DNA from 2 places in the Kitasatospora sp. NPDC001683 genome. Region 2 is predicted to be linked to the other one. Evidence: riboswitches for the same ligand, from Rfam matches in the RefSeq annotation. Region 2 holds a riboswitch; the other holds the start of a gene.
What was found. A riboswitch is a leader RNA that binds a small molecule or an ion and turns the genes downstream of it on or off. The one in region 2 is predicted to bind glycine.

Region 1 (10,297 bases), on a different contig from region 2:
GGCCCGACCAGGATGTGGTCGATCGCGTGGCGCACGCCGGAGCCGGACGTGGCGTGGTCGTAGGCGTACTCCAGCTCGGCGGAGCCGTCGGCGGCCTGTTCCAGCCGGATGCGGTGGTAGTTCGGGAACCGGGTCGCATTGCGGGCCAGCTCGCCGTCCGTGTCGGCGGCCTGCTGGTACGGGGAGCCGGCGCCCACCGCCCACACCTCGATCAGACTGGCGCCGTCGGGCGAGTCGTAGAACACCGCGCTGTCCTGCGTGCGGCGCTGCCAGCCGTCGGGGACGAGCAGGGTGAAGCCGCTCGGGTCCTGGACCGGTGTCAGGTGCGGCCCGGCGGGCGTGGATGTGGGCGTCGGGGTGAGGCTGGGGACGGGCGTGTCCGGGGGAGCCGGGGCGACGGAGACGGAGGTCCCGGTCGGGGCGGGCGACGCCGACTCCGACACCGTCGGTGAGGCCGGGCCGGAGGCCGCGGTGACCGGCCGGTCGCGCCCGCCGTCCCGGTTCAGCAGGTACCACCCGCCGCCCGCGAGCAGGCCGGCCAGCGCCCCGGCGACCACCGCGACCAGCACCCGCCGGGACCGCGGCCGCGCCGACGGCCGTTGCGGCGGCGGGCCGTACGGCGGCCGGGGCCCGAGCAGCGGCGGTGCCAGCGGCGGTGGCACGGGCGGCGGTGGTACGGGCGGCTGCCCCGCCTGCGGTCGGTACGGCTCCGGCGGTTGGAACGACATCCGCCTCCCCCTCTGGCGTGGCCCGGGTGGCCAACTCGACCGGATTATGGCGCCGGTGACGCCTCGTCGGCCAGTGGAAACGCACAAGCCCCGGGGTGGAGCGGGAGGCTCCACCCCGGGGCCCGGCCATCGGACCGCCGCGGTCAGTGCGCGACGATCAGCACTCGATGACGTTCACGGCGAGGCCGCCGCGCGAGGTCTCCTTGTACTTGATCTTCATGTCGGCCCCGGTCTCCTTCATCGTCTTGATCGCCTTGTCCAGCGAGACGTGGTGGCGCCCGTCGCCGCGCAGCGCCATCCGGGCCGCGGTGACGGCCTTGACCGACGCCATGCCGTTGCGCTCGATGCAGGGGATCTGGACCAGGCCGCCGACCGGGTCGCAGGTGAGGCCGAGGTTGTGCTCGATGCCGATCTCGGCGGCGTTCTCGACCTGCTCGGGGGTGCCGCCGAGGACCTCGGCGAGGCCGCCCGCGGCCATCGAGCAGGCGGAGCCGACCTCGCCCTGGCAGCCGACCTCGGCGCCGGAGATGGAGGCGTTCTCCTTGAAGAGCATGCCGATGGCGCCGGCCGCGAGCAGGAAGCGGACGATGCCGTCGTCGTCGGCGCCCGGGATGAAGTTCAGGTAGTAGTGCAGGGTGGCGGGGATGATCCCGGCCGCGCCGTTGGTGGGCGCGGTGACCACCCGGCGCCCGGAGGCGTTCTCCTCGTTGACCGCCATCGCGTAGAGGGTCACCCACTCCATCGCGTTGGCCGGGCCGATCCCCTCGGCGCGCAGCGCACGCGCCGCCGCGGCGGCCCGGCGGCGGACCTTCAGCCCGCCCGGCAGGATCCCCTCGCGGGTCATGCCGGCCCGCACGCACTCCTGCATCACGGACCAGATCTCCAGCAGCCCGGTCCGGATCTCCTCCTCGCTGCGCCAGGCCTTCTCGTTCTCCAGCATCAGGCCGGAGATCGACAGCCCGGTCTCCCGGGTGAGCCGCAGCAGCTCCTCGCCGGTGCGGAAGGGGTAGCGCAGCGCGGTGTCGTCGGGCTTGACCCGGTCCGCGCCGATCGCGTCCTCGTCCACGACGAAGCCGCCGCCGACCGAGTAGTAGGTCTTCTCCAGCAGCGTCGAGCCGTCCGCCGCGTACGCCCAGAGGGTCATGCCGTTGGCGTGGTACGGCAGCGAGCGGCGCCGGTGCAGGATCAGCTGGGTGTCGGGGTCGAAGTCGACGGGGTGCTCGCCGAGCAGGCTGAGCCGCTTCTCGGCGATGATCCGCTCGACGTCCTTGTCCGCCTGGTCGACGTCGACGGTGCGGGGCGAGTTGTTCTCCAGGCCCAGCAGGACGGCCTTCGGGGTGCCGTGGCCGTGGCCGGTGGCGCCCAGTGAGCCGTACAGCTCGGCGCGCACACCGGTGACCCGGTCCAGCAGGCCTTCGGAGCGCAGCCGGCGGGCGAACATCCGGGCCGCGCGCATCGGGCCGACGGTGTGGGAGCTCGACGGGCCGATGCCGATGGAGAAGAGGTCGAAGACGCTGATGGCCACGGGGGACGTCCTTGTCTGGTCTCGTGGAAGGACTTGCGGGCAGGGGGATGACACGGGACGGGGCACCGCGCGCACTGTCCAGTGTGCGCGGTGCCCCGGGGTCCCAGGTGCACCGGCGGGGTGAGGCCGGTCACCTCATCCCGAACGGGATCACTCCTGGCCGGCCAGGTTGGGGTAGAGCGGGTACTTCTCGGCCAGGGCGGTGACCCGGGCCTTCAGGGCGGCGGCGACGGTCTCGTCGAAGGCGGGCTTGAGCGCCTCGGCGATGATGTCGGCGACCTCGCGGAAGTCCTCGGCCTGGAAGCCGCGGGTGGCCAGGGCCGGGGTGCCGATGCGCAGGCCGGAGGTGACCATCGGCGGGCGCGGGTCGTTCGGGATGGCGTTGCGGTTGACGGTGATGCCGACCTCGTGCAGCCGGTCCTCGGCCTGCTGGCCGTCGAGCTGGCTGTTGCGCAGGTCGACCAGGACCAGGTGGACGTCGGTGCCGCCGGACAGCACGGAGGCGCCGGCTTCGGCGACGTCGGCCTGCAGCAGGCGCTCGGCGAGGATCCGGGCGCCCTCGAGGGTGCGCTGCTGGCGCTCCTTGAACTCCTCCGAGGCGGCGACCTTGAAGGCGACGGCCTTGCCCGCGATCACGTGCTCCAGCGGGCCGCCCTGCTGGCCGGGGAAGACCGCGGAGTTGATCTTCTTGGCGTACTCGGCCTTGGACAGGATGACGCCACCGCGCGGGCCGCCCAGGGTCTTGTGGGTGGTGGTGGTGACCACGTCCGCGTACGGCACCGGGTTCGGGTGCAGGCCCGCCGCCACCAGGCCGGCGAAGTGCGCCATGTCCACCATGAGCAGCGCGCCGACCTCGTCGGCGACCCGGCGGAACTCGGCGAAGTCCAGCTGGCGCGGGTAGGCGGACCAGCCGGCGATGATCAGCTTCGGCTGGTGCTCCTTGGCCAGGCGCTCGACCTCGGCCATGTCGACCTGGCCGGTCTTCTCGTCGACGTGGTACGCGACCACGTTGTAGAGCTTGCCGGAGAAGTTGATCTTCATGCCGTGGGTCAGGTGACCGCCGTGGGCCAGGTTCAGGCCCAGGATGGTGTCGCCCGGCTGGATCAGCGCGAACATCGCGGCGGCGTTGGCCTGCGCGCCGGAGTGCGGCTGGACGTTGGCGTGCTCGGCGCCGAACAGGGCCTTGATGCGGTCGATCGCGATCTGCTCGACCACGTCGACGTGCTCGCAACCGCCGTAGTAGCGGCGGCCGGGGTAGCCCTCGGCGTACTTGTTGGTGAGCACCGAGCCCTGGGCCTCCATGACCGCCACCGGGGCGAAGTTCTCGGAGGCGATCATCTCCAGGGTGGTCTGCTGGCGGTGCAGCTCGGCGTCGACCGCGGCGGCGATCTCCGGGTCGAGGGCGTGCAGGGACTGGTTGAGAACCGTCATGGTGGGGTCTTCCCGGGAGGAGGAGAGCTGAGGGACGGTGGGGGCGGGCCGGCGTGCGCGCGGCCCGCCCGGTGCCGGGCTGGTCAGCCGGCGTGGGTGAGCGCGTCGTACTCGTCGGCGCTGAGCAGCTCGTCGGTCGACTCGACCCGGACCTTGAACAGCCAGCCGGCCTCGAAGGGGGCGCTGTTGACCAGGCCGTTGTCGTCCAGGACGTCCTGGTTGACCTCGGTGACCTCGCCGGTCACCGGGGAGTACAGGTCGCTGACCGACTTGGTCGACTCCAGCTCGCCGCAGGTCTCGCCGGCGGTCACGGTGTCGCCGACCTCGGGCAGCTGCACGTAGACGATGTCACCGAGGGCATCGGCGGCGTGCTTGGTGATGCCGACCGTGGAAATGCCGTCCACGGCGGCGGTCAGCCACTCGTGCTCCTTGGTGTACTGCAGGTGCTGGGGGTTGCTCATGGCGTCATTCTCCAGGATGGGAAGCGGGTACGACGCAGCGGGCCGCCGCACGGACGGCTCCGACGTGCGTGTATGGGAAATCGAGGGGGCTGCGACGGCCTCAGCGGGCGCGCTTGTAGAACGGCAGCGCGACGACCTGAACGGGCTCGTGCTTGCCGCGCACGTCCACCGCGACGGTGGTGCCGGGCGCGGCGTGGGCCGCGTCCACGTAGGCCATCGCGATCGGCTTGCCCAGGGTCGGGGACGGCGCGCCCGAGGTGATCCGGCCGATCGGGGCGCCGTCGGTGGAGACCACCGTGTACTCGGCGCGCGGCACGCGCTTGCCCTCGGAGACCAGGCCGACCAGCACCTTCGGCGGGTTGCTCTCGGCCGCGGCGGCGGCCTGCTCCAGCGCCTTGCGGCCGACGAAGGCGCCCTCGTTGGTGGTCTTGTCGAAGCGGACGACCCGGCCCAGGCCGGCGTCGAACGGGGTCAGGTCGGTGGACAGCTCGTGCCCGTACAGCGGCATGCCCGCCTCCAGGCGCAGCGTGTCGCGGCAGGACAGGCCGCACGGGACCAGGCCGTGGCCCTCGCCGGCGGCGGTCAGCGCCTGCCAGATCGGCTCGGCGTCGACCGGGTGGCAGAAGATCTCGAAGCCGTCCTCGCCGGTGTAGCCGGTGCGGGCCAGCAGCACGTCCTTGCCGGCCACCTTGGCCGGGAGGATCGCGTAGTACTTCAGGCCGGGCAGGTCGGCGTCGGTGGTCTCCGCCAGGATGCCGGTGGCCTCCGGGCCCTGGACGGCGATCAGCGCGTAGGTGTCGCGGTCGTCGGTGACGACGGCGTCGAAGCCCTTGGCGCGGGCGATCAGCTCGTCCAGCACCAGCTGGGCGTTGGAGGCGTTGGCGACCACCAGGAAGGCGTCCTCGCGCAGGCGGTAGACGATCAGGTCGTCCAGGATGCCGCCGTCCTCGGCGCAGATCATGGTGTAGCGGGCGCGCAGCACGCCGAGCGCGGAGACGAAGCCGACCAGCGCGTGGTCCAGCATCTCGCCGGCCTGCGGGCCGGTGACGGTGATCTCGCCCATGTGCGAGAGGTCGAACAGGCCGGCCTTGGTGCGGACGGCGAGGTGCTCCTCGCGCTCGCTGCCGTAGCGCAGCGGCATGTCCCAGCCGGCGAAGTCGGTCATGGTCGCGCCGAGGGCGCGGTGCAGCGCGTCGAGCGCGGTGAGGCGGAGGGACGACATGGCCAGGAACTCCTCGGTCGGGGCACTCAGGGGTGCGCGCGCCGGAACCGGACCCGCTCGGGACCGACCCTGCGCGCGGGCATGCGGCGGCGTGGGTCTCCCCATCTGTCGTCGAACCTGAGAGCTTCACCGCCCACCTGCCCGAAGCTGTTTCCAGCTTGCGGGACAGCATGGCGGCTTGCACCGTGGGTGGGCGCGCGACAGGGCCGTGCGCCGCTTTCCAGATGTGCCTAACCCGCGCGGTAGGGGGGCCTGAGAGATTCCGGGGAGGACTTGCTCCTTCGGCGCCGGCTGTGCCCCCTGAGGGGCACTCCGGGCTCTCCCGCGCGGGTTCGAGCGGCCGGTGTGGAGTTGTGGGGGCCCGCGGCGCATGCCGTCGGACGCGCACATCATGGCACGTCCGCGCGGAGGAGGGGAGGGGGGACCCGGTCACACGGTGCGGCGGACCCGGTCACACGACGTGCGTTCGAAGCCGAGCCCTAGAATCTGCCCGTCGGCACAGCAGTGGGCGGCCGACCGGCAGAGGGCGGTTCAGGCGCGCATGGGGTACCCGGTGGAGCAGCAGCAGGGGTGGGGCGGGCCGGAGTCGGCGCCGTCGGGCGGTGCGTGGCCGGCGAACGAGCTGGAGCAGGTGCTGACGGCCGCGCTGGGCGACCCGGGGGCGACCCCGCGGGTGATCGAGGTGCTGGCCCGCAGCCAGGTGTGGATCCCGCTGCCGGCCGGGGGCGACCCGAACGGGCAGTCGCTGGACCTGCCGACCGTCGAGCTGGCGGGGGCCCCCTACGTACCGGTGTTCTCATCGCAGGAGGTGTTCCTGCAACAGGCGCCGGGGATGGCCTTCGCGATCGCCCCGGCCTGGGAGTTCGCCCGCGGGCTGCCGCTGGGCGTGGGCATCGCGGTCAACCCGGAGGCGGCGGTGGGCATCCCGGTGCCGCCGCAGGGCGTGGCGGAGCTGCGCCGCGGGCCGCGGGACGACCGCTGGGAGCAGCAGCCGGACGCGCCGACCGGCGGCCGGGTGGCGCTGCGCGAGCCGGTGCCGGGTGAGGACCCGGAGCACTTCCTGGCCGCCTGCCGGGCCGAACTGTCGGCCCTGCCGGGGGTGTTGACCGCGCGCCGGGCGCTGGCCAGCATCGAGGGCGAGCCGACCGTGATGTTCGTGGGCGTCCAGCTGGACCCGGTGGCCCCGGCCGACCCGGGTGCGGTGAACGAGGCGCTCGGGCGGGCGCTGGGAACCGCGCCGCTGCCGGGTGGCGTCCACCTCGTGCTGCTCGACCTCGCCGACGACCCGGTGGTCGAGTGGCTGCTGACCCAGGTCATGCCCTTCCACACGCGGGCGTGAGCGGGGATCCTTCGTAGGCACGTCGCCGTGGCGGTGGCCGGTGCCGCGCCATAGGGTGCGTGCAGGCGGCTGACGGGCCGGCGGGTTCAGGAAAGAGGCGCGGCGAGGTGGGCGCATGAGTGCGGTAACGGGAGCGGGCGGGGCGCCGGGGCCCTGGGGCCAGGCACCGGCCGGGCGCCCGGGCGCGGATCCGGGCGCGTTGGAGCAGGCCCTGCGCGAGGTCGCGCCGGAGCGCTGGGACGCGTACGAGCGACTGCTGCACGCGCTGGCCGAGGGCCAGGTCTGGATGCTGCTGTGGCACGGCAGCCCGGGCAGTCCGGACGCCCAGTACGGGAACATGGAGATCAGCGGCCACGGCTACGCGCCGGCCGTCACCTCGCCCGAGCAGTTGACGGCCTCCGGCTGGGCCCGGGCCCACGAGGTCATCTCCGGGCGGGAGATTGCCGCCTCGCTGTACCGCACCCGCTGGGGCCTGTGGCTCAACCCGCACGCGCCGGGCGGCGGGGTCGGGGTGCCGTGGGCGGACCTGCGGCGGATCGCCGCGGGCCTGGACCGGCTGCCGGCCGGCCCCTTGAAGCTGAGCGAGCCGCAGGTGAACGCCCAGCAGTTCTTCGCGCTGCTGGAGCGGCAGGCGGGCGAGGTGCGCGCGGTCCGGGCGCTGCGCCGGGCCTGGGTGCAGCCGTCGGTGGGGGAGCCGTACCTGGCGATCGGCCTGGACCTGTACGAGAGTTCGCCGCCGGCGGTGGAGGCGGTGCGGGCGCTGATGCAGCGGGCGATCGCGGTGGCCCCGGAGGGGCTCGCGGTGTCCACGGTGGCGATGTCGGACGAGTACGACCCGGTGGCGCTGTGGATGCGCGCCAACGCGCGGCCGTTCTTCGACCGGGAGGCCGGTCGCCCGCCGACCGGCCCGTACCCGCCGGTGCCGCCGCCGTACCCGGGGCAGTCGATGCCGGGGCAGCCGATCCCCGGGCAGTCGATGCCGGGCTATGCCTACGGCACCCAGCCGCCGGCGCCGGGTTGGGGCCGGCAACCTCAGCAGCCCCAGCGGCCGTGGCCCGGATACCCGGGCCGCTGATTGCCGAACCCGTTGTTGTGAAAGCCTCGGGCAAGAAGCCGACTTGATCCCTGATCAGGTCGGCTTCGGTGCTTTCGGGACGAATTTTCCGGCCTTGGCACCGGCACATCTTGACATGGCAGTTACAGCCGTGTGAAGAGGGATATGCCAAACGGCGGGAAGGTGCATGCGGGCAGATCACAGTTGGGCATCTGTCGGTTGTCAGGGCTGGCGCAAGCCAGTTCGGATGACAGAGAGTTCTGCGCAACGCATCGCGCGTACTGGAAACCCCACGAAGGTGAACGCGCACGCCGACCGCTCGATCCATGCGACGCCCATCCCGCGTGGAGGCAGTACCCCGTGCACGACGTACTGCCGCGAACACCAGCTCCTAGCACCTCCGCACGTCCGCAGCCGTACCGCCGAACCGGCGCCCGGCACCCGTGGGCCGGCCACCGTCGGCGAGGGGACCAACTGACCATGACCGCACCCATGACAACCGCCGGGAACGAACCCGAGGCGCCCGCCTCCCCGAGCCCGGCCAAGACGATCGAGGGCCGCTCCCTCGGTCGGATCGCCTGGACCCGCTTCAAGCGGGACAAGGCCGCCGTCGCCGGCGGCATCGTGGTGATCCTGCTGATCCTCCTGGCCGTCCTGGCCGGGCCGATCGAGTCCGTGTTCGGGCTCGACCCCGACGCGTCGAACACCGACCTGCTGGACGCCGACCTCGGTGGAATCCCGCTCGGCGACTGGGGCGGGATGAGCGGGGACCACCCGCTCGGCGTCGACCCGCTGCAGGGCCGTGACCTGCTCGCCCGCGTGATCGACGGCTCCTGGGTCTCCCTGCTGGTCGCCTTCGGCGCGACCGTGCTGTCCAACACCCTCGGCACCGTGCTCGGCGTGATGGCCGGCTACTACGGCGGCTGGGTGGACACCCTGATCAGCCGGCTGATGGACGTCTTCCTGGCGTTCCCGCTGCTGCTGTTCGCCATCGCGATCTCCGCCTCGCTCCAGGGCGGCGCGTTCGGCCTGCACGGCCTCCCGCTGCACATCCTGGTGCTGATCTTCGTGATCGGCTTCTTCAACTGGCCCTACATGGGCCGGATCGTGCGCGGACAGACCCTCTCGCTGCGCGAGCGGGAGTTCGTCCACGCGGCCCGCAGCCTCGGCGCCCGCGGCCCCTTCATCCTGTTCAAGGAACTGCTGCCGAACCTGGTCGGCCCGATCCTGGTCTACTCGACGCTGCTGATCCCGACCAACATCCTCTTCGAGGCCGGTCTGAGCTTCCTCGGCGTCGGCATCCAGCCCCCGCAGTCCTCCTGGGGCGGCATGCTCGCCGACGCGAAGAACTACTACCAGGTGGACCCCCAGTACATGGTGGTCCCCGGCCTGGCGATCTTCATCACCGTGCTCGCGTTCAACCTGCTCGGCGACGGGCTGCGTGACGCCCTCGATCCCAAGAGCAACTGACCCAAGAGCGACCGATCCTGAGTCAGTACCCTCCCTCCTCCACACCTCAAGGGGTTGATCCCACCCATGCGTAGGTCCCGTACCGTCGCGTTGACCGCCGCGGCCGCCGCCGCGGTCCTGGTCATCACCGGCTGCTCGTCCAGCTCGAAGAGCGGCAGCGGCTCGTCCTCCTCCTCGGCCGGCTCCAACGACGCGAGCGGCGGTGGTGCCGACGCGGCCACCAAGCAGATCGTCAACGCCTCGGACAAGAAGGGCGGGACGGTCACCTTCGAGATGAAGGGCACCCCGGACTCGCTCGACCCGGGCAACACCTACTACGCGTACATCTACAACTTCTCGCGCCTGTACGCCCGTCCGCTGACCACCTTCAACCCGGCCGCCGGCGCGGACGGCAACAAGCTGGTCCCGGACCTCGCCGAGTCGATGGGCCAGCCCAGCGCGGACGGCCTGACCTGGACGTACAAGCTGCGCGCCGGCCTGAAGTACGACGACGGCACCCCGATCACCTCCAAGGACGTCAAGTACGCCGTGGAGCGCTCGAACTACGCGCCCGAGGTGAACTCCAACGGCCCGACGTACTTCCACGACCTGCTGGTCGACAACCCGACGCCGTACCAGGGTCCGTACAAGGACAAGACCGGCGACCTGAAGTCGATCGAGACCCCGGACGACACCACGATCGTCTTCCACCTGCAGCACCCCTTCGCCGACTTCGACTACCTGGTCAGCGCCCCGCAGACCGCGCCGGTCCCGCAGGCCAAGGACACCGGTGCCGACTACGTGAAGCACATCGTGTCCTCCGGCACCTACAAGTTCGAGACCTACGAGGACGGCAAGCAGGCCGTCCTGGTGCCGAACACCAACTGGGACAAGAGCACCGATCCGATCCGCAAGCAGCTGTCGGACAAGATCGTGCTCAAGATGAACATCGACCAGGCCACCATCGACAAGGACCTGCTGGCCGGCAACGCCCAGGTCGACCTGGTGGGCGGCGGCGTCGACCCGCAGACCCAGGCGCAGATCCTGCGCGACCCGAAGCTCAAGGCCAAGACCGACAACGCCTACGG
Region 2 (10,297 bases):
CCGGGACCGGGTGCTGCGCGAGGTGGAGGCGCTGGCCGGCCGGTGCGTACGGCGGCTGCGGGGGGCCGGGCGCTCGGGGCGGACGGTGGTGCTCAAGGTCCGGCGGTTCGACTTCTCGACGCTCACCCGCTCGGAGACCCTGGGCGGGCCGACCGACGACCTGGCGGTGATCACCGCGACGGCGCGGCGCCTGGCCGAGCAGGTGGACATCACCGGCGGGGTCCGGCTGCTCGGTGTGGGGGTGACCCAGCTGGCCGACTACACCCAGGAGGACCTGTTCGCGCAGGCGCTGCGGGAGGAGGCGGCCGAACACGCCGAGGCGGCCGAGGCGGCGGAGGCCGAGGAGGAGCCGGAGGAGGCCGTGGCGCGGCGCTGGCTGCCCGGGCAGGACGTCCACCACGCCGAGTTCGGGCCGGGGTGGGTGCAGGGCAGCGGGGTCGGGCGGGTGACCGTGCGGTTCGAGACGCCGTGGAGCGGGCCGGGGCGGGTGCGGACCTTCGGGGTGGACGATCCGGAGCTGGAGCCGGCCCGGGCGCTGCCGCTTCGGAAGCCCGGGGAACCCGGCGCGGAAGGGGTCTGAAGCGGGTGGAGGGGTGTGGAACGCGGAACGGTCCCACCCGGTAGGGAGTACCGGATGGGACCGCATACCGTGCCGGACTCCGGACGGTCGTGATGCCCTCGCGACCGAGCGGAGGCCGGGGCCCGCGCGTCCTGTCCCTGAGCGCGCGGGCCGGACGCCTCGTCAGGCGTCGGTCTTGGCCAGCTCGGGGCTGGAGGCCTGCTGTGCCGGGTCGCCGATGACGGCGGTGGCCGGCTTGACGGTGCGGATCAGGAAGGGGACGGCACCGGCGATGATGCAGACGACGGCCGTGGTCCAGAACGCGTGCTTGTAGGCGTCCAGGGTGGGCAGCACCACCGGAAGCTTGATCGGGAACTTCATGGTGTCGCCGGTCAGGATGGCGGTCATCACGGCGGTGCCGATCGCGCCACCGACGGTGCGGAGCACGGAGTTCATGCCGTTGGCGATGCCGCTCTGCTCGACCGGGACGGCGCCGTTGATGAAGGCCGGCATCGCGGCGAAGGCGAGGCCGATGCCGAGGCCGAAGATCGCGGAGGCGGTGTAGATGTCGCCCTCGTGGCTGTGCCGCAGGGCCAGGTAGGCCATCGCGATCGCGCCCAGGACGCCACCGAGGACCAGCGGCAGGCGCGGGCCGCGGCGGGCGATCAGCAGGGCGCCGACCGGGGCGGCCACCATCGAGCCGATGGCGGACGGCAGCAGCATCACACCGGCGTGCAGGACGGTCGCGGTGAAGCCGTAGTGGGCCAGCTTCTCCGGGGTCTGGGCGAAGTTGCTGATGACCATGAACGAGCCGTACATGCCGAAGCCGATGAGCAGGCCGGCCAGGTTGGTGAAGGCCACGGCCGGGCGGGACATCATCTTCAGGTCGACCAGCGGGTGCGAGACCTTGGTCTCGATGATGCCCCAGATCAGGGCCACCACGGCGGCGACGGCGAACAGGCCGAGGGTCTTGGTCGAGGTCCAGCCCCAGTGGTTGCCCTGGCTGACCGCGACCAGCAGGGCGGAGAGCCAGCCGGCCAGGGTGAGGGCACCGAGCGGGTCGGCGCCGCCCTCCTTGTCGGTCACCGGGTCGGACGGGACGCGGAAGGCGACCAGGGCGACCGCGATCAGGCCGAAGACCAGGCCCATCCAGAAGATCGACTTGTAGTTCCAGTGCTCCAGCAGCAGGCCGGTCGCGACCAGGCCGAGGCCGGAGCCGACGCCCATGGAGGCGCTGATGGCGGCGACGCCGCCGGTCACCTTCCGCTTGGGCAGCTCGTCGCGGACGATGCTGATCGCCAGTGGCATCACGCCACCGCCGGCGCCCTGCAGGACGCGGGCGACGACCAGCCAGGTGAAGGAGTGGGTGCTGACCGCCAGGGCCGAACCGGCGACCAGACCGGCCAGCGAGATCAGCAGCATGGGCTTGCGGCCCCGGAGGTCGCCGAAGCGGCCCAGCAGGGGAGTCAGCACGGCGGCGGACAGCAGGTTGGCGGTCATCAGCCAGGTGATGTTGGAGCCGGAGACGTCCAGTTCCTTGGCCAGCGACGGCAGGATCGGGACGACCGCGGTCTGCACCACGCTGAACGACAGCATCGCCAGGATGAGGGCCGGCAGGACCCGGGCGTTGCTCTGCTTCTCGGCCGCGGTGGTGGGCTGTGGTGCCTCACTCACGGTTGCTTCCTCCCGTACATAGTGAATGAACTGAAGTAACTGTGCCGGAAGATAGTTCAGAGTGTCAAATATCGAGTGGTTAAGGCTTGGCAAAGCTGAACGGTTCGCCTGCGGTGGACGGCACGCCGAGGGCCCCGGACGGGGTCCGGGGCCCTCGGGCAGGCCGTTGGGCGGGTGATCAGGTCAGGGGGCGCAGACTCGACCGGGAGCCGTTGGCGATCGGTTCGGCCGCCGAGCCGGGCGGGGTGGTGGCGGTGGGGGTGCTGTCGTGGACCTCGACGTGTTCGCGGCGGAGTTCGTCCCGGACCACCTCCTCCGCGGTGTAGCGCTCGACCACCAGGCGGACCCGCTCGATCGGGACGAGGTACTTGCGGACCACCGGTCGTTCCTCACGGAGGGCGACCTCCTCCACCGTCTCGGCGATCTCCTTCTCGGTGAGGGAGACGCGCTCGGCGTCGTTGACCGGCACCCGCTCCACCCGGACCCGTTCGCGGCGCACCGAGACGCGGCGCTCGACCTGCTCGCTGGTCACGTACTTGCGCAGCTTCGCGGTGCCCACGACGTGCCACTCGGAGGTGATGTCCAGCCGCTCCTCCCGGCAGGTGATCTCGACCGGGCCGGTGGGTGTCGAGGCGGCGGCGGTGCCGGCCGGGGCGGGGGCGGTCGTGGCCGGGGCGGGGGTGGTCGGGGCGGGGGCGGTTGTGGTCGGGGCGGGGGCGGGGGCGGGGGCGGTTGTGGTCGGGGCGGGGGTGGTCGGGGCGGGGGCGGTCGTGGCCGGGGCCGGGGCGGGTCGGCGATTCAGCTCGACGGTGGGTGTGGGGGACGGGGTGCCCGCGGTCGCCGTGTTGCCCGTGGCGGCGGGTGTGGGGGTGTTGGGGGTCCGCACGTTGGCCTCCGTGGCGGGGTCGGGGCTGGTGGCGGTGGTGGTCGTCGCCGGGCGGGGTTCGGGGGAGCGGAAGGCGGGCGGCTTGGTGGCTGCGGCGGCCGACGTGCTGCCGAAGTCGAGGTCGGGCTGGGTGGCCCGGCCGGGCTCCCCGGAGGCCGGGCGGCCGTCCGCCGGGGTGTCGAGGCCGTAGTAGCGGTAGAGCTGGAGCTCCTGGGCGGGCGACAGGTGTTGGCCCACGCCGAAGTCCGGCGAGTCCTTGACCAGCGACTTGTCGTAGGGCACCCGGAGTTCGTCGCCGGAGAACTCGCTCGTGGTGAGCGGGACGAAGGCGTCCCGGCCGAAGATGCCGGTCCGGACGGCCGCCCACTCCGGCTGCCCGGTGGCGTCGTCCAGGTACACCTCGTCGACCGTGCCGATCTTGTCTCCGTTGCGGTCCACCGCCTTGTGGCCGATGAGGTCGCGGGGGTCGATGTCGGTCTGCACGCTTTCCTCCAGTGCGCTGCGCCTGCGGAACTCCCGCAGATCGGCGGCCGGAGCACCCGTTCCGGGCGCCACTTCACACCAAAAGGCATGAATCGGACGGACGCGACCGGGGTGCGGCCGGACGGGTCCGCGCTGGGCCGTCCGGGGGACGCGCGTAGATCTCGAGTGACCGGACACACCCGTGATCGGAAGGCCTCCCGCTGGTACCCTGGGCGGCGACCGCCGAGCCCGCTCGGGAGAGTCCCCGACGGCGAAAACCGCTGGTCGGGGCGCCGAAGGAGCAACTCCTCCCCGGAATCTCTCAGGCATCCGTACCGTGCGGGATAGGTCACTCTGGAAAGCAGGGCAGGGGCGTCGGCGCGGGAGCCGGCGATCACCACCCTCACCGACGGTGCAAGCCGACGGAGCGCCACAGCGCGACGTGCGGGCGAAGCTCTCAGGTCCCGATGACAGAGGGGGAGGCCTTTCGGGTCCGCCCGCCCCAGGCCGGTCCGCTGTCCGCAGCGGGGTTGGCCGGCCGGCGTGCGCACCCCCGCCGGTCCGTGACCAGGAGGCCTCGACCACCATGAACGCCCAGCCGAACGCGGGACGCCCCACCGGCGCCTCGACCCTCACCGAGCTTGAGCTGGCCAGCCCCTTCGAGAACCGCCACATCGGCCCCGACGCCGCCGCGCAGGAGAAGATGCTGGCGTCCGTCGGTTACGGCTCGCTGGACGAGCTCGCCGCCACCGCCGTTCCCGAGGCCATCCGCTCCATCACCGCCCTGGACCTGCCCGCCGGCCGCAGCGAGGCCCAGGTCCTCGCCGAGCTGCGCGAGCTGGCCGGCCGCAACCAGGTGCTCCAGCCGATGATCGGCCTGGGCTACTACGGCACCTTCACCCCGCCGGTGATCCTGCGCAACGTCATGGAGAACCCGGCCTGGTACACCGCCTACACCCCGTACCAGCCGGAGATCTCGCAGGGCCGCCTGGAGGCGCTGCTCAACTTCCAGACCCTGGTCTCCGACCTGACCGGCCTGCCCACCTCCGGCTCCTCGCTGCTGGACGAGGGCACCGCGGCCGCCGAGGCGATGGCGCTGGCCCGCCGCGTCACCAAGGTCAAGGGCGGCGTCTTCCTGGTCGACGCCGAGACCCTGCCGCAGACCGTCGCGGTGATCAACACCCGCGCCGTGCCGACCGGTGTCGAGGTCGTCGTCGCCGACCTGTCCGAGGGCATCCCGGCCGAGATCGCCGAGCGCGGAGTCTTCGGCGTGCTGCTGCAGTACCCGGGCGCCACCGGTGTGGTCCGCGACCTCGCCCCGGTGATCGAGCAGGCGCACGGGCTGGGCGCGATCGTCGCCGTCGCCGCCGACCTGCTGGCGCTCACCCTGCTCAAGTCCCCGGGCTCGCTGGGTGCCGACATCGCCTGCGGCACCTCGCAGCGCTTCGGCGTGCCGATGGGCTTCGGCGGCCCGCACGCAGGCTACCTGTCGGTGCGCGCCGAGTACGCCCGCTCGCTGCCCGGCCGCCTGGTCGGCGTCTCCGTCGACGCCGACGGCAACCGCGCCTACCGCCTGGCGCTGCAGACCCGCGAGCAGCACATCCGCCGCGAGAAGGCCACCAGCAACATCTGCACCGCCCAGGTGCTGCTCGCCGTGATGGCCTCGATGTACGCCGTCTACCACGGCCCGGACGGCCTGGCCGACATCGCCCGCCGCACCCACCGCTATGCCGCCGCCCTCGCCGAGGGCCTGCGGGCCGGCGGCGTCGAGCTGCTGCACGGCGAGTTCTTCGACACCGTCACCGCCGTCGTCCCGGGCCGCGCCGCCGAGATCGCCGCCGCCGCCCGCGCCAACGGCATCAACCTGTACCAGGACGGCGCGGACCGGATCTCGGTCTCCACCGACGAGACCACCACCCGCGAGCACCTGGCCGGCGTCTGGGCCGCGTTCGGCGTCCCCGCGGTCGAGGTCGCCGAGGCCGCCGACGCGCTGCCGGCCGCTCTGCTGCGCGAGGACGAGTACCTGACCCACCCGGTCTTCCACAGCCACCGCTCGGAGACCGCCATGCTGCGCTACCTGCGCCGCCTGTCGGACCGGGACTACGCGCTGGACCGCGGCATGATCCCGCTGGGCTCCTGCACCATGAAGCTCAACGCCACCACCGAGATGGAGGCGGTGACCTGGCCGGAGTTCGGCCAGCTGCACCCCTTCGCGCCGGTCGACCAGGCCGCGGGCTACCTGACCCTGATCCGCCAGCTGGAGCAGCAGCTGGTCGAGGTCACCGGCTACGACGCCGTCTCGATCCAGCCGAACGCCGGCTCCCAGGGCGAGCTGGCCGGTCTGCTGGCCGTCCGCGCCTACCACCACGCCAACGGCGACGCCCAGCGCGACGTCTGCCTGATCCCGTCCTCGGCGCACGGCACCAACGCCGCCTCCGCGGTGATGGCCGGCATGCGCGTCGTCGTGGTGAAGACCCTGGTCGACGGCGACGTGGACGTCGAGGACCTCAAGGCCAAGATCGAGCAGCACCGCGACAACCTCGCCGTGCTGATGGTCACCTACCCGTCGACCCACGGCGTGTACGAGACCCAGATCACCGACATCTGCGCCCTGGTGCACGAGGCCGGCGGTCAGGTCTACGTGGACGGCGCCAACCTGAACGCGCTGGTCGGCCTCGCCAAGCCGGGCAAGTTCGGCGCGGACGTCTCGCACCTGAACCTGCACAAGACCTTCTGCATCCCGCACGGCGGCGGCGGCCCGGGCGTCGGCCCGGTCGCGGTGCGCGCCCACCTGGCGCCGTACCTGCCGAACCACCCGCTGCAGGAGGAGGCCGGCCCGGCCACCGGCGTCGGCCCGATCTCGGCCGCGCCGTGGGGCTCGGCGGCGATCCTGCCGATCTCCTGGGCGTACGTCCGGCTGATGGGCGGCGAGGGCCTCAAGCACGCGACCCAGGTCGCGGTGCTGAACGCCAACTACATCGCCAAGCGGCTGGCCCCGCACTTCCCGGTGCTCTACACCGGCCCGGGCGGGCTGGTCGCGCACGAGTGCATCATCGACCTGCGCCCGCTGACCAAGGAGACGGGCGTGACGGTGGACGACATCGCCAAGCGCCTGATCGACTACGGCTTCCACGCGCCGACGATGTCCTTCCCGGTGGCCGGCACGCTGATGATCGAGCCGACCGAGTCCGAGGACCTGCACGAGATCGACCGGTTCTGCGACGCGATGATCGAGATCCGCGGCGAGATCGACAAGGTCGGCTCGGGCGAGTGGGCGGCCGACGACAACCCGCTGCGCAACGCCCCGCACACCGCCGCCGCGCTGGCCGGTGACTGGGCGCACGGCTACTCGCGGCAGGAGGCGGTCTTCCCGGCGGGCGTGAACCCGGCGGACAAGTACTGGCCGCCGGTGAGCCGGATCGACGGCGCGTACGGCGACCGCAACCTGGTCTGCTCCTGCCCGCCGCTGGACGAGTACGGCGTCTGATCCCGATCGGACGGGCAAAGGGCAGGGCTCCGGCGGAACGATTCCGCTGGGGCCCTGCCCTTTGCGTCGCGCTTCGTGTCGTCAGGGGCGGCGGCTGCCCCGCGGGGCGGTCCCGGGGCCGTACGGTTCCGGCCGTACGGGTCGGGGCCGCGCGGGCTCAGGCCGCGTGGGCGACCGAGCGGCGCGGGGCGATCACCCGGCCGTCGGGCAGCAGCTCTCCGGTGTCCTCGAACAGGACGACGCCGTTGCAGAGCAGGCTCCAGCCCTGCTCCGGGTGGCAGGCCACCGGCACGGCCGCCTCGCGGTCCTCGGACTCGGCCGTCGGGCACTCAGGACGGTGCTGGCACATACGCGTACCCTCGCTTCGCTCTGCGATCCTCCCCGTGGTGCGGTCCCCGGAGGTCGAGCCGTCCGGAGCCGCCGCGGTGGTCGGATCCTGTCCGCGCGCCGACCAGGTGTGGAGCGGCGCTCAAGTGGGTAGGACAGGTGGTCCTTCCACGCTGGTTCCCAGTGTCGGCATCCGCGGACCCGCGCGCAGCGATTTCGTGACATGCGCCACAACTCCCGGGTAGAGATCACCCGTTCAGGTGGGGCCCGGCGGAAATCGCGCACCGGTGGGTCAGCCGGGGCATGGTCCGGTGGGGCCATGGCGGGTGACCCGTCCGGGTGGTGGCCGTTCGGGTGAGGCCGTCAGGGGGCGTCGGAGGATCGGGGGGTCGGGGCGTCGGGACGCACGGCGAAGGGCCGCCGGGCGTGCTGCCCGGCGGCGGGTGGGGATTTCGGCTTTTCGTGGGTGCCGTGGGTGCCGTCGGTTCCGTCGGATCAGGAGGAGCCGAGCAGCAGTGGTGGTCCGGCGAGCGGTGTGCGGGCGAGCAGCGGGAGCAGCTCGGCGGCCGGGTAGGCGCGGTGCGCGGTGACCCCGAGCGGGGCCGGGGCCAGCGGGATCAGCAGGTCGGCGGACGGGCCGGTGTCGGGGCTGTGCAGCCAGAGCGCGGTGGCGTACTGGCCCGGGAAGGTGAGCAGTCGGGGCTGGCAGCGGGAGCGGGAGCCCTGGGCGAGCTGCCAGGCCTCGCGCAGCGCCCGGACGGTGGAGGAGAGGTACGGGCCGGCGGTGAAGTGGGAGAAGGTGTGGCCCTCCGGGCCCTGCACCACCTCGGCGGCGGCGGCCACCTCGGGGCCGTCCTTGATCAGGAAGCGCCAGCCGGTCCGGCGGGCGGCGGGCAGCTCGGGATGGGGGCCGTCCAGGACGTGCACCGCGAGCGGGTGCGCGGGGAGCAGTGGACCGGTCGGGTGACGCAGCGCTGCGGCGGCGGGCTGGCGCAGCGCGGTCTCCGAGTCGAGCGCGCCCAGGACGGCTCGCAGGGCGCTCGGCGGGGGCTGGGGGGTCTGCAGGGTCATGGCGGGGTCCGCCTCTCCAAGCGAGATCGGCGTGCGAGTGCGGCATACCGGCGCGGCGCGGTGCGTCGACGGTGACGGGGCCCGGCCTTGTCCGGTTGTGCAGGATCGCGGCGCCGGCGCGGTCGCCATCCCCGACGGGGGGCCGCGGGGGCGGGAACGGACCGGCCGGAGCGCAGTGCGAACTCAGCGAACTCATCGAACAAATGCGCAGGGTGATCTGTTTATCACAGGCCGTGGTGTCGGGCAAGTCTGCAGATGGTCTGAATCTCCGTCAGTTGCCTTGCATTGCAAGCCAGTACAAGCATTCGGGTATCGATCTTCGAGGTGGGCATGATGCTGGCACGGTCGACCGGCCGGGTGTCTCAGGAGGAGGGGACCGTGGGCGAGAAGGTCGTGGCGACTCGGGCGGATCTCGCGGACCGGCAGCAGTACCGGCTCAAGCTCCAGGCCTGCCTGGACGCGCTCGGGCGGATGCTGCGCGAGGACCGCTTCGACCGGCCGCGGGCGGTGATGGGCCTGGAGATCGAGCTCAACCTGGCCGACGAGCAGGGCCTGCCGGTGATGCGCAACGCCCAGGTGCTGAGCGCGATCGGCTCCAGCGACTTCCAGACCGAGCTCGGCCAGTTCAACATCGAGGTCAACATCGTGCCGCACCGGCTGTGCGGGCACGTCTTCGAGGAACTGCGCGAGGAGATCGACACCGGACTGCGCTACGCCGACCGGCAGGCGGCCGAGGCCGGCGCCCGGATCGTCATGGTGGGCATCCTGCCGACCCTGGAGAACGACCACACCGGGCTCGACGCGATGAGCCACAACCAGCGGTACAGCCTGCTCAGCGACCAGATCCTGGCCGCCCGGGGGGAGGACATCGCGCTGGACATCGAGGGCGTCGAGCACCTCCAGCTGGAGTCGATCACCATGGTGGCCGAGGCCGCCGCGACCTCGCTGCAGCTGCACCTCCAGGTGACCCCGGAGCGGTTCTCCTCGGTGTGGAACGCCGCCCAGGCGATCTGCGGGCCGCAGCTCGCGCTCGGCGCCAACTCCCCGTTCCTGTTCGGACGGGAGCTGTGGCGGGAGACCCGTCCGGTGCTCTTCCAGCAGGCCTGTGACACCCGTTCGGCGGAGCTCAAGGCCCAGGGCGTGCGCCCGATCACCTGGTTCGGCGAGCGCTGGGTGGACTCGGCGTACGACCTGTTCGAGGAGAACCTGCGCTACTTCCCGGCGCTGCTGCCGATCTGCGACGACGAGGACCCGCTGAAGGTGCTGGCCTCCGGCGGCGCGCCCCGGCTCGCCGAGATGCGGCTGCACAACGGCACCATCTACCGCTGGAACCGGCCGGTGTACGACGTCGCCGGCGGGGTCCCGCACCTGCGGGTGGAGAACCGGGCGCTGCCGGCCGGGCCGACGGTGGCCGACACGCTGGCCAACGCCGCCTTCTACTACGGGCTGGTGCGGGTGCTCGCCGAGCAGCCCCGGCCGGTCTGGACCCGGCTGCCGTTCGAGCGGGCGGACGAGAACTTCCGGCAGGGCGCCCGGTACGGCATCGACGCCGTGTTCCAGTGGCCGCGCCCGGGCCGGGCGGGCCGCGGCGGCGGACTGCAGACCGTCTCGGCGGTCGACCTGGTCCTCAACGAGCTGCTGCCGATGGCCCACCAGGGGCTGGACGAGTGGGGCGTGGAGCCCGCCGACCGGGACCGCTACCTGGGGATCATCGAGCAGCGCTGCCTGCGCCGCACCAACGGCGCCGCCTGGCAGAGCGCGACCTTCCACCGGCTGCGCGAGCAGTACGGGATGGACCGCCCGGCCGCGCTCGCCGCGATGACCAGGCGCT

Region 1: another riboswitch for glycine. It lies ahead of gcvT (glycine cleavage system aminomethyltransferase GcvT); the one in region 2 lies ahead of gcvP (aminomethyl-transferring glycine dehydrogenase).

Annotation. Positions count from the first base shown of each region.
Region 1 covers NZ_JBSFGK010000041.1:15,150-25,446, forward strand. Annotated here, with positions in the region: gene ACWCYO_RS22165 (hypothetical protein) at 1-662, opposite strand, end outside; gene ACWCYO_RS22170 (L-serine ammonia-lyase) at 886-2,253, opposite strand; gene glyA (serine hydroxymethyltransferase) at 2,404-3,684, opposite strand; gene gcvH (glycine cleavage system protein GcvH) at 3,768-4,145, opposite strand; gene gcvT (glycine cleavage system aminomethyltransferase GcvT) at 4,246-5,367, opposite strand; glycine riboswitch at 5,598-5,702, opposite strand; gene ACWCYO_RS22190 (enhanced serine sensitivity protein SseB C-terminal domain-containing protein) at 5,909-6,706, shown strand; gene ACWCYO_RS22195 (enhanced serine sensitivity protein SseB C-terminal domain-containing protein) at 6,822-7,781, shown strand; gene ACWCYO_RS22200 (ABC transporter permease) at 8,241-9,230, shown strand; gene ACWCYO_RS22205 (ABC transporter substrate-binding protein) at 9,297-10,297, shown strand, end outside.
Region 2 covers NZ_JBSFGK010000017.1:95,386-105,682, reverse strand. Annotated here, with positions in the region: gene ACWCYO_RS12310 (DNA polymerase IV) at 1-580, shown strand, start outside; gene ACWCYO_RS12305 (MFS transporter) at 743-2,233, opposite strand; partial or broken gene ACWCYO_RS12300 (DUF2382 domain-containing protein) at 2,412-2,828, opposite strand; partial or broken gene ACWCYO_RS12295 (PRC-barrel domain-containing protein) at 3,228-3,602, opposite strand; glycine riboswitch at 3,826-3,929, shown strand; gene gcvP (aminomethyl-transferring glycine dehydrogenase) at 4,168-7,068, shown strand; gene ACWCYO_RS12285 (DUF5999 family protein) at 7,226-7,417, opposite strand; gene ACWCYO_RS12280 (hypothetical protein) at 7,891-8,466, opposite strand; gene ACWCYO_RS12275 (glutamate--cysteine ligase) at 8,845-10,297, shown strand, end outside.